Regions from separate parts of the Streptomyces sp. NPDC005576 genome, predicted to be linked through region 1. Evidence: riboswitches for the same ligand, from Rfam matches in the RefSeq annotation. Region 1 holds a riboswitch; each other region holds the start of a gene.
The links. Region 1 has a riboswitch for cobalamin ahead of ACFYPN_RS03000 (cobalamin biosynthesis protein). Riboswitches for the same ligand answer to the same signal wherever they lie in the genome.
Positions count from the first base shown of each region.

Region 2: another riboswitch for cobalamin. It lies ahead of ACFYPN_RS04430 (ribonucleoside-diphosphate reductase subunit alpha); the one in region 1 lies ahead of ACFYPN_RS03000 (cobalamin biosynthesis protein).
Region 3: another riboswitch for cobalamin. It lies ahead of ACFYPN_RS22675 (ABC transporter substrate-binding protein); the one in region 1 lies ahead of ACFYPN_RS03000 (cobalamin biosynthesis protein).

Region 1 is NZ_JBIAJC010000001.1:695,941-699,868, forward strand. Features, by position in the region: gene ACFYPN_RS02995 (cobyric acid synthase) at 1-501, opposite strand, end outside; gene ACFYPN_RS03000 (cobalamin biosynthesis protein) at 498-1,511, opposite strand; cobalamin riboswitch at 1,645-1,788, opposite strand; gene ACFYPN_RS03005 (hypothetical protein) at 1,959-2,189, opposite strand; gene ACFYPN_RS03010 (inorganic phosphate transporter) at 2,202-3,470, opposite strand; gene ACFYPN_RS03015 (class II aldolase/adducin family protein) at 3,818-3,928, shown strand, end outside.
Region 2 is NZ_JBIAJC010000002.1:250,837-254,764, forward strand. Features, by position in the region: gene ACFYPN_RS04430 (ribonucleoside-diphosphate reductase subunit alpha) at 1-1,170, opposite strand, end outside; cobalamin riboswitch at 1,311-1,450, opposite strand; gene ACFYPN_RS04435 (hypothetical protein) at 1,768-1,998, shown strand; gene ACFYPN_RS04440 (hypothetical protein) at 2,036-2,542, shown strand; gene ACFYPN_RS04445 (GNAT family N-acetyltransferase) at 2,602-3,153, opposite strand; gene ACFYPN_RS04450 (hypothetical protein) at 3,215-3,856, opposite strand.
Region 3 is NZ_JBIAJC010000012.1:171,008-174,935, reverse strand. Features, by position in the region: gene ACFYPN_RS22685 (acyl carrier protein) at 1-37, shown strand, start outside; gene ACFYPN_RS22680 (beta-ketoacyl-[acyl-carrier-protein] synthase family protein) at 34-1,257, shown strand; cobalamin riboswitch at 1,385-1,573, shown strand; gene ACFYPN_RS22675 (ABC transporter substrate-binding protein) at 1,643-2,674, shown strand; gene ACFYPN_RS22670 (FecCD family ABC transporter permease) at 2,671-3,843, shown strand; gene ACFYPN_RS22665 (ABC transporter ATP-binding protein) at 3,840-3,928, shown strand, end outside.

The sequences.
Region 1 (3,928 bases):
CGGGAAGCGCGCGGCCCGGGCGACGCCCATGTTCACGATGTCGGTCCGCCGCAGATTGATCTCGGCCGGACTGCCCGCCCCCTCGCAGATCACGGCGTCATACGTGCCCCGGAGCTGTTCCAGACACTCCACGACTGTCCCGAAGAGCGACTCCTGCCTGCCCCCGTGGTAGCCGCGCGCGCTCATCTCGCCCACCGGCTTGCCCATCAGCACGACCTGGCTGGACCGGTCGCCGCCCGGCTTGAGCAGCACCGGGTTCATCAGCGCGGACGGCTCGACCCGGGCGGCCTGCGCCTGCATGGCCTGCGCCCGCCCGATCTCCGCGCCCTCCCGGGTCACGAAGGAGTTCAGCGACATGTTCTGCGCCTTGAAGGGGGCGACCTTCACCCCCTGCCGCACCAGCCACCTGCAGATCCCCGCGGTGACGACGCTCTTGCCCGCGTCCGAGGTGGTGCCGGCGACGAGCAGCCCGCCGCCCCTGCCCGCGTTCCCGCTGCTCACGCCCGGCCCCGTTCCGTGATCATGTGTCCCTGGGTCCCCGTCCGCCGTGTCCCCACCGGCCGTGTCGCCCCCCGTCCCGCCGCCAGCCGTCCGGCTACGCAGACGGCCAGCGCGAGCACGCTCACCCGGCGCGACAGCCGCACCGCGCGTTCGATGTCCCCGGTCTCCACGGCCACGGCCCGCCCCTCGGCGCCGTTCAGCACCGGCCGGTGCTCGATCCGTCCGCCGTACGCGAGGGTCCCGCCCAGGCGTACCCCGAGCGCCCCCGCGAACGCGGCCTCCACCGGGCCCGCGTTCGGGCTCGGATGCCGGCCCGCGTCCGCGCGCCAGGCCCGGACGGCCTGCCCGGGCCGTCCCCCGGCGACGGCGGCGAGGGCGGCGGTGAGTCTGGCCCCGGGCCAGCCCATCACATCGTCCAGCCGGGCCGAGGCCCACCCGAAGCGGCGGTGGCGCGGCGAACGGTGGCCGACCATCGCGTCCAGCGTGTTCACGGCACGGAAGCCGACGAGCCCCGGCACCCCGCCGAGCGCCCCCCAGACCAGGGCGCCGACGACGGCGTCCGAGGTGTTCTCGGCGACCGACTCCACGACGGCACGGGCGATCCCCGGGCCGTCGAGCGCCTGCGGGTCGCGTCCGCACAGATGCGGCAGCCGCTCGCGGGCCGCCTCGACGTCCCCGGCGTCCAGCGCCGCGCCGATGGCCCTGGCCTCGCGGCCCAGCGAGGTCCCCCCGACGACGGACCAGGTGACGGCCGCCGTCAGCGCGACGGCGGCGGCGGGACTGCGGTGCACGGCACGCGAGGCGAGCGCGGCGGCCCCCACGGCGCCTCCGGCGCACAGCAGGGTGTGCAACGCGCCCCGGCCCCGGTGGTCCCGCCACAGGTGCTTCTCCACGGCGGCGGCGGCCCGGCCGAAGCCGGCGACCGGATGACCCCGGCGAGGGTCGCCGAGCCATCGGTCGGCGATCAGCCCCGCGGTGGCGCCGTACGCGAAGAGGCGGTCGGCACGCACGGCTCAGCCCGCCGCGTGAGGGAGCGGCCCCGGCACGGTCGGCACGACGGACAGGGGATCGGGCGCACGGCGGCCGGGCATGGCGTATGTCCTCACTCAGGGTCCGCGCCCTGGTTCGACGGCACGGCGACGAGAGTGTCCTGGCTCCCGGATCGGCGGCCACCCCTGCCGTCCGGCCCGCGCGGGGCGGACCGTGCCACGACGCACGTGACAGGACAGGGGCGCCGCTCCCCGGTGACAGTGGCGGGACCGCGCCGGACTCGCACCGGCTTCCTCTGCTGTCGCCGTGAATGGCTCCGGCAGTCCACCACGCAGCGCGAAGGCCCGTCAACTCGCCGTTGACCTGCGGGACCGCGGTGTGCTCGGACCCACAACCGGACGCACATCGGGCCGGACACACACGGTGTGTCCGGCCCGAGGGGGTGGTGCGACGTACGGAGGTGCGGGTCAGGCGACGATCAGATAGATGCCGTACGCGACCGCCGCCGCGCACAGCGCGAAGCAGGCGTACGCGCCGGTGCGCGCCAGGGTGGCGGACGAGCCGGAGCCGCCGCTCGGAGCGGTACCGGCCCGCTTGGCGAGACCCGCGACGCCGAGGCTGAAGAAGCCGACGAGCGCCACGGTGACCACGAGGCTGACACCGAAGACGGTGGCGAGTGCTGCCCAGTCGATTTTCATGGGGACGAGTCCTTACACCGCGGCCGGACGGACCGGGTCGGTGGTCGTCGCCACGACGGGCGCGGCGGGGAGCGGGGACGGGATGGTGGCGGTGAGGCCGGTGACCGGAAGGCCGGCCGGCGGCGGGGAGACGGCGGCGACGGCCGCGGCGACGATGCCCGTGGGCTCGTCCGCCTCGGCGATGCCGGTGTGATCGACCGGCTGGCGCCGCGACAGCAGCCAGATGGCGCCGGAGCCCGCGATGAGCAGTACGGCGACCAGGACGATGCCCCAGGTGCCCTGCCGGGTCAGGAACTCGGCGCCCGCGCCGACCAGGCCGGCTGCCGGGAGCGTGAGGCCCCAGGCCACGAACATCCGGGTCGCGGTGGACCACTTCACGGTGCCCCCCTTGCGGCCGAGCCCGGCGCCCATCACCGCGCCGGAGCACGACTGCGTGGTGGAGAGCGAGAAGCCGAGGTGCGAGGAGGCGAGGATCACGGTCGCCGCGCTGGTCTGGGCCGCGAAGCCCTGCTGCGGCTGGAGGTCCGTCAGCCCACTGCCCATGGTGCGGATGATGCGCCAGCCGCCGAAGTACGTCCCCAGGGCGATGGCCAGACCGGCCGAGAAGATCACCCAGACCGGCGGGTTCGAGCCGGGGGAGAGGACACCGCCGGTGACGAGCGCCAGGGTGATGATGCCCATCGTCTTCTGTGCGTCGTTGGTGCCGTGGGCCAGCGAGACGAGACCGGCCGAAGCGATCTGCCCGGCCCGGTAACCCTTGGCCGTCGACTTCAGCTGCGCTTCGTCGGTGACGTTCCGGTTGACGCGGTACGACAGCCTCGTCGCGAGCATCGAAGCGGCACCGGCCACCAGCGGGGCTGCGACGGCGGGCAGCAGGATCTTGGTGACGACGGTGCCGCCGTCGACCGAGGACCAGCCCGCGGACATCACGGCGGCACCGATGAGTCCGCCGAACAGGGCGTGCGACGAGCTGGACGGCAGACCGACCAGCCAGGTCATCAGGTTCCACAGGATGGCGCCGACGAGCGCCGCGAAGATGACCTCGGTTCTGAGGCCGTCCTCATTGACGATCCCGCCGGAGATCGTCTTGGCGACCTCCACCGACAGGAACGCGCCGACCAGATTGAGGGTGGCGGACATCGCCACTGCTGTCTTGGGCTTCAGGGCGCCGGTCGAGATGGTGGTGGCCATCGCGTTGGCGGTGTCGTGGAAACCGTTCGTGAAATCGAACACGAGAGCTGTCGCGACGACTATCGCGAGCAGCAGCGTGATGTGTTCCATTTACCCAGGCAATCGTTCGACGTCATTGGCACGATGAACGTAGGCAACCTGAGTGAACGGAAGATGAACTGGGCGGGGCATTGCGGTGCCCCTTCGGTCGGGCGGGGCGTTCCGGTCCTCCGCGAGGGCGAGTCGGCCTGGCGCCGGGGCCGTTGGGGGGACTGCCCTCCACCTGCGTATCCGGCCCGGACCGGGAAGCCGGACAAGCCCGGACAGGGCCCTGAATGTCGTTCCGGTCACGTTCGGAGGGGGCGTCGCCCTTCCCCACGATTCACAGGGAGATCCTCTCGACGGTCCCTGAGGGCTGCCCCGCCAGGAAGTGCGGGACAGCCCTTAGGGTCTCGTCCATGACCGAGGAGCGCGCCGAGAAGCACCACGACCCCCGACCGGACACGCTCTCCCGCGCCTGGGGCGACCTCGTCCGCACGGCCCGCAGGTCGGCGGCGGACGGCCTCGTG
Region 2 (3,928 bases), on a different contig from region 1:
GCCCTTCGCCTCGGCGGCCCGGTAGGCGGTGTCGAAGGCGTCGCCCCACAGGTCGACCAGCTCGGGGACGTCGGCGGGCGAGAACAGCGACCAGGCTCCGTCGGCGTCGACCCGGCGCATGAACTCGTCCGGGATCCAGTGCGCCAGGTTGAGGTTGTGCGTACGCCGCTGGTCCTCACCGGTGTTGTCGCGCAGCTCCAGGAACTCCTCGATGTCCGCGTGCCAGGTCTCCAGGTAGACCGCGGCGGCGCCCTTGCGCCGGCCGCCCTGGTTGACGGCCGCGACGGAGGCGTCCAGCGTCTTCATGAACGGCACGATGCCGTTCGACAGACCGTTGGTGCCCCGGATCAGGGAGCCGCGCGAACGGATGCGCGAGAACGACAGACCGATACCGCCCGCGTGCTTCGAGAGCCGCGCCACCTCGTGGTAGCGGCCGTAGATGGAGTCCAGCTCGTCCAGCGGGGAGTCCAGCAGATAGCAGGAGGACATCTGCGGGTGGCGGGTGCCCGAGTTGAAGAGGGTGGGGGAGGAGGGCAGGTAGTCCAGCCGGCTCATCAGGCCGTAGAGCGCCGCGACCTCGTCCACCGCCCGCGCGGAGTCGTCCTCGGCCAGCCCGGACGCGACCCGCAGCATGAAGTGCTGCGGAATCTCCAGCACCTGGCGGGTGATCGGGTGGCGCAGCAGGTAGCGGCTGTAGAGGGTGCGCAGGCCGAAGTAGCCGAAGCGGTCGTCGGCGCCGTCCGCGAGCGCCTCCTCGACCAGCGCGTCCAGCCGCTCGGCGTGCAGCTCCACGAACGCGGCGGTACGGTCCGCGATCAGGCCCTCGCGATGACCGGTGGCGACCGATGCGGAGAAGGACACCGCGCCCTCACCGGCCGCCTCGGCCGCGATGGTACGGGTGAGCAGCCGCGCGGCGAGCCGCGAGTAGGCGGGGTCCTCCGCGATCAGACCGGCGGCCGACTCGGTGGCCAGGGTCAGCAGCTCCGCCTCGTCGGCGTGGGCGCTCCGGCCCCGCAGCGCGGCGGCGGCGACCCTGCCCGGGTCGGTGTCCGGCAGGTCCGCGGTGAGGGCGGTCAGGGTGCGCAGCAGCGCGGCCCCGGGGCCGTCGACGGGCTCGGTCGCTGTGGTGGCCGCGGGCACGGACGCCGGATCGGCGGGCGCGATGGTCACGGTGGTGCTCTCCCTCGCTCGGCTCTGGGCCGGCGGGGGGAGGGAGGGCCGCGGGGCGCGCCACCTGGAGACCGGCAGCACCGCACACGGCGTCCACCGGCCCATCCGCGAGGCCCGGACGTACGGGCGTCCGGTTCGGGTGAGCCGGACGCGCTGTCGGCAGGTAGCCGGACTCGAAGGTGCGCGGAACGCGCAGTTCATACCGTTGCGGGACAGTTCCGGATTCGCACCGGATTCCCCTGCGACGACAGCGAGACGAGCATACATGTGGTGGCCGGGGAGCTGGAACGCCCCACATCTTGTGTCGGTGCGGGAGGGGCGCGGCACGCGTGGGGGTCGGACGCGGTACAGGCGGGGGCCGGGCGGGGCGCGCGGTGGCGGGGCGGGGGGCGCGGGACGGGCCGCTCGGCGCACCGGTGGAGGAACTCGTGCGGGACCGGCGCCGACCCGTACCGGGCGAGTGGCGGGCGCGCGGCGCGGGCCGCCCCTGAGCGGAACCCGGGGTTCAACTCTCCATGCCTCATTGCCGGTTGGTGCGCGGCGCCCCTACAGTACGCCTCAATCGCGCTCGTCACCCATGCACCAGGAGAGGGAGAGATGAACCCCAACCGTCGCGCTGCAGCGACCGCGTTGATCGCCGCGGGCCTGCTCGTCGCCGCCGCCCCGGCGGCATCCGCGGCCCCCGCGGCCCCCGCACAGGTCATTTCCGGGGCGTCCGCGCTCCAGGAGCACCTGCGCAAGGCCGTCGCACTGGAGGAAGCACGCCCCGACGCCTCCGCGGCCTCCTGTGTGACCACCGGCCCCGTCGGGTTCATCCAGCTCGACTGACAGCCCCGACCAACCGACCCTGAGGGAAGGATTGCGGATGGACGTCGAGAAGACCTCCGCCGGGCCGGTGGGCACCGAGCGGCTCTGGTGCCCGAGCGGCATGGCCGAAGCCCCCGAGGCGGTCGTGCTCGGCGTCCGGTCCGGGCCCGACGGCAGCGTCACGTACCTCGCCGAACCGGTCCCGGCCGCCGATCTCCTCCCGCTGATCCCGGAAGGGATGAAGCCCACCCGGGTGCTGCGCTTCGCCTCGCACTGCGAGAGCGCCTGTCTGCACCGCAGCGGCAACGACTGCACGCTGATCGAGAAGGTGCGGATCCTGCCGGAGGCGACGGGAACGGCCGTGCCCCGCTGCCATCTGCGCACCTCGTGCAAGTGGTGGGCCCAGGCGGGCCCGGACGCGTGCCGCCGCTGTCCGGCGGTCAGCACGGCGGCCGGCTCCGACGCGGGGATAGAGATCCTGCTCGCCGACCCCGGGGCGACTCCGGAGCAGGTCGAGGAATGGATGGCGGCGGACGAGGCGCAGGGAGCGTCCGGCCGCGGTTGAGATCCCGGGCGGGGGGCGCGATCCCGGGCGGGGGCCGCGATCCTGGGCGGGGGCGCGGTTCAGCCCCAGGCCGTGGTTCCTCGGTCGCCGCCCGGGCCGTCGCCCGTGTCGTCGCCCAGGTCCAGCCGGTAGGTGAGCAGCGTCAGGCCCGGAACAGGGGCCCAGTCGCGCTCCGGAGTGCGGGCGAATCCGAGCCGGTGGTAGATCCGGTGCGCCCCGACCATGGCGGTCTGGGTGGAGAGGGCGAGCCCGGTGACCCCGGCGGTGGCCCGGGCGCGCGCCACGCATGCCCGTACGAGCGCCTCTCCGGCTCCCCGGCCGCGGCCGGCCACGTCCACCGCCAGCATGCGGAACTCGGCCTCGTCCGCCGCCGCGACGTCGCACATGGGGCTGCCGGGCGGTGCGTAGGTGACCCCGCCGAGCACGGTGCCGGTGTCGTCCACGGCCACCAGCACCTCCGCGACGGCGGCCCGGCCGGGCACGTCCCGCAGTCTGGCCGCATAGGGGTCGTCCGCTCCGGGCAGCAGCCCGTCACCGAGGTACGCCCGGGCCGTGATCTCGCCGAGGAGGTCGTACTCCTCGGGCTCGGCCTCTCTGATCGTCAGATCCATGGCCGTATTCTGCGCGCTCCACGGGCCGGGTTTCACGCCGGGTGTGGGGCCGGGGGGCAGCTCAACCGCTCGCGCCCACCCCGTTGTCCGGGGCTCCGTCGCCCTCCGGCGGGAGGTCGCCGCGCTCGACGGGCTGCGATCCGGGCGCCCCGCCGAGTGGCGGGAGGATCGTGTCGAGCTCCGCGTCGTCTGCCAGGTGGGCCGCGTCGGCGGCCGTACGCAGGGTGGCGCGGTCCACGCCGGGGAGTGCGGCGCTGACCGTCACCACGAGGTCCCCCTCGGCACGGGCGTAGGCGTGACCGAGGGCGGTCGCCCTGTACCAGCTCTCGCCCTCGCGCTCGCAGACGGTGTAGTCGGCCGCCCCGTCGGTCGGCGGCTTCTTGCCGCAGTCCGCGGGGGAGTGGTCGGCGCGCTCGACGCCGAGCTGGATCACGTGGCCGTTCCTGTCCGTGTAGGAGCTGCCGAAGCCGTCGTCGCCGAGGACGCCCACCGACTGCGTGGCGAGGGTGTATCCCGCCACCTCGGTGACGTACACACGGTCGGTCCGGGTCTGGAGTGCCGTCGCCCGCGCCTCCAGCTCGGCGGAGTCCGGTACGTCCTCCGGGGCTCGGCTCCCGGTTCCGACGTGCTCGGTGCCGCAGCCGACGAGGGTGAGGACCAGCAGGGCGGGCCACAGGCCGCGCAGCCGTACGCGATATGTCATGAGCACATCCTTCCCTACCGGGTCCGGCGGCGGTCCGGCCCCGGGGCGGGAACGCCGCCGGGCCGCCACCCT
Region 3 (3,928 bases), on a different contig from region 1:
CATCCGCCGGGAGGAACCGGTGAGCAACGCCCGATGAAGAGGCCCGAGATCGCCGTCACCGGACTGGGCATGATCACCCCGGCGGGCAACGACACGGCCTCCACCTGGGAGGGCGTGCTCGCCGGGGAGTCCACAGCCCGTTCGGTCCCCGAACTGGCGGGGTGCGCCGTCGACTTCGCCTGCACGGTCACCGGTATCGACCTGGACGGGGCGGTCGGCGGCCGGACCGCCTACCGGATGGGCAAGTACGTCAAGTTCGCCGTGCTCGCCGCCCGGGAGGCGGTGGCGGACGCCGGACTCGACCCGCGCGGCTGGGACGGTGCCCGGGTCTCGGTCGTGGTGGGCACCAGCAGCGGTGGGTCGGCGGCCCTCTCCGAACAGGCCGTGGTGCTGGACCGGCGGGGGGCCGAGGCGTCCTCGCCGGCGGGCATCCTGCTCACCATCCCCAACATGCCCGCGGCGGAGATCGCGATCCAGCTCGGTGCCACCGGCCCCAGTCTGGCCCCGTGCACGGCCTGTTCGTCCGGGGTCACCGCCCTGTCGGTGGCGCGGGACATGCTGATGAGCGGCCAGTGCGACATCGCCGTCGCCGGAGCCACCGAGTCGATCGTCTTCCCGGTCGCGATGACCGGCCTGGCCCGGTCCGGGGCGGCGGCCCTGCCGGACGGCGACCCGTCGAAACTCTGCCGTCCGTTCGCCGAGGACCGCGCGGGTCTCGTCATGGGGGAGGGGGCCGCCATCATGGTGCTGGAGAGGGCCGACGACGCCCTCGCCAGGGGCGCGGTCCCCCGCGCGTTGATCGCGGGCACCGGGGCGACCACCGACGCCCACCACCCCACCAGCCCGCACCCCTCGGGCCGGGTGGCCCAGGCGGCCGTCGAGGCCGCCCTGCGGGACGCCGACTGGCGTGCCGAGGACGTCGACCACGTCAACGCGCACGGCACGGCGACCCCACTCAACGACGCCACCGAGGCTGCCCTCATCGCCCGGGCCTACCCCCACCGGCCGCCGGTCACCGCCCCCAAGGGGGTGCTCGGCCACTGCATGGGGGCGGCGGGCGCCATCGAGGCCGCGCTCACCGTGCTGACCCTCCAGCACCGGCTCGTCCCGCCGATCGCCAATCTGGACGCCCCGGCACCCGGGTTCGACATCGACTGCGTCACGAAGGCGCCCCGGCCCGTCGCCGTCAGCCGGGCCGTCAGCCACTCCTTCGGCTTCGGCGGCCACAACGCCGTGATCGCGTTGCGGCTTCCCTGAGCACGGGCCGAGGGATGCGGGCGCCGCCGGACGACCTCCGGCGGCGCCCGCTCCCGTACCCGCCCCGTGGCCCTCGCTGTGGCGGTCGTCCGGGACCGGAAGGGCCCCGGACGCGGTTCGAGTGGCGTGATAGCTTCCCAGTGCCAGTCGCACTCCACACAGGGGTCAGGGAATCCGGTGAGAGTCCGGAACTGACGCGCAGCGGTGAGGGGGACGGGCGGGGCCACGGCCACTGGGAGACCCACGGGTGTCCCGGGAAGGCGCCCCGTCCGCACGAACCCGAGTCCGAAGACCTGCTGGCGCCTGCGCCCCGTACGGGTCGCAGTACTCCGTACTACGGGCCCCGCGCATGGGCCCAGAGACGCCGAGGTACCTCGTGCCCCCCATGGCCCGATCCGCCCGTTCCGCTGCCCTGCTGACGGCGGGGATGCTGCTGCTGACCGCCTGCGGCGGCGCCGACGGCACACCGCATGCCGCGGGTGCGGCCGGTGACGGATATCCGGTGACGCTCCACAACTGCGGACGCACCGTCACCGTCCGGTCGGCACCCCACCACGCGGTCTCCCTCAACCAGGGATCGACGGAGATCCTGCTCGCCCTCGGCCTCGCCGACCGGCTCGCGGCCACCGCCACCTGGACCGACCCCGTCATGAAGGGCCTGGAGAAGGCCAACTCCCAGGTCCCCAGGCTCTCCGACAACGCCCCCTCGTCGGAGAAGGTGCTGGAGCGGGAGCCCGACTTCATCAGCGCCTCCTTCGAGTCCACCCTCGGCAAGGGCGGAGTCGCGCCCCGCGAGCAGTTCGAGGACCTGGGCGTCCCCACGTACGTCTCGCCCGCCGACTGCACCGGCAAGGACAACAGCGGCGACGGCGACGGAGCCCGCTCCACCGCCCTCACCCTCGACAGTGTCTACGGCGAGATACGCGACCTGGCCGCAGTGTTCGGCGTACGCGACCGGGGCGAGAAGCTCATAGCCGGTCTGCGGGCCCGGGTGACGGAGGCGACGGACGGCATCGACGCCTCCGGCACCACCCTCCTCTACTGGTTCGCCAACTCCGAGGCTCCGTACCTGGCCGGCTGCTGCGGGGCACCCGGCATCATCACCACCGCACTCGGCGCCAAGAACGTCTTCGACGACACCCACGAGGAGTGGCCCCAGATCAACTGGGAGACCATCGCCGACCGTGACCCGGACGTCCTCGTCATCGGCGACCTCACCCGCGAGTCGCAGACGGCCGAGAGCGCCGAGAAGAAGATCGGGTTTTTGGAGTCCAACCCGGTCACCCGGAACATGGACGCCGTGCGGAACAAGCGGTACGTCCTGCTCAGCGGTCAGGCCATGAACCCCACCATCCGTACGGTGGAGGGCATCGAACTCGTTGCCGCGGGGCTGCGTCGGTACGGGCTCGCCGGATGACGGCCGGCCAGGACCCGGCGGGCGCCGCCACCGCCACCGGTCCCGCCCCCGGCGCCGCCAACGGTTCTGCCACCGGCACCCGTTCGGCCGGTGGCACCGGTACGTCATCCGCGAATCCCGGGCCCCTCCGACCGTCCGGGCGGCGCGTGAGCCTGCGGGCGGTGCCCGAACCGCTCCTGTGGGGCGGCGGGATCGTCCTCCTGCTGGCCTCCGTCGCGGGGGCCGTCACCATCGGCCCGGCCCGGATCTCCGTCGCCGACGTGTGGTCGGTGGTCGCCGCCCACCTCGGCTTCGGCGGCACGGAACTGAGCCCGATCCGGGACGGCATCGTCTGGGACCTCAGGATGCCGCGTACCCTGCTCGCGGCCGTCTGCGGCGCCGGGCTCGCGGTGTGCGGGACCGTGATGCAGTCGCTGCTCCGCAACCCGCTCGCCGACCCGTTCGTCCTCGGTGTCTCCTCAGGGGCGTCCACCGGCGCGGTCGTGGTCGTCGTGCTGGGCGTCGGCGGGGGAGCGGTCTCCCTCTCGGCGGGCGCGTTCGTCGGGGCGCTCGCCTCGTTCGCGCTCGTCCTCCTGCTCAGCCACACCCTCGGCGGCACCACCGACCGGGTCGTCCTCTCCGGCGTCGCGGTGATGCAGCTGTTCTCCGCGCTCACCTCGTTCGTCGTGATGACCGCCGCCGACGCCGAACAGACCCGGGGGGTGCTGTTCTGGCTGCTCGGCTCGCTCAGCGGGGTCGGCTGGACGGACGTGCGGCTCTGCACCGGCGTGGTGGTGCTCACCCTGACGATCTGCCTGGGGTACGCCCGTACGCTCGACGCCTTCGCCTTCGGGCAGGACGCCGCGGCCACCCTGGGCGTCCATGTCGCGCGCACCCGGACCGTGCTGCTCTGCGCCACCGCGCTGCTGACCGCCGCACTGGTCAGTTCGGCCGGGGCGATCGGCTTCGTCGGCCTGGTGCTGCCGCACGCCGCCCGGGCCCTCGCGGGCGCGGGGCACCGCAGGCTGCTGCCGGTCACGGCGCTGGCCGGAGCGGTCTTCCTGGTCTGGGTCGACACCCTGGCGAGGACGGTCCTCGATCCGCAGGAGGTGCCGGTCGGCGTCGTCACCGCGCTGATCGGCGTGCCGGCCTTCGTACTCGTCCTGCACCGCACCCGGAGGGTCGTATGACGACCCCCTCCGAGGGCCTGCGGGCCGACCGGGTGAGCCGGGCGGCGGGAGGACGCCTCATCCTCGACGGCGTGACCCTCGCCCC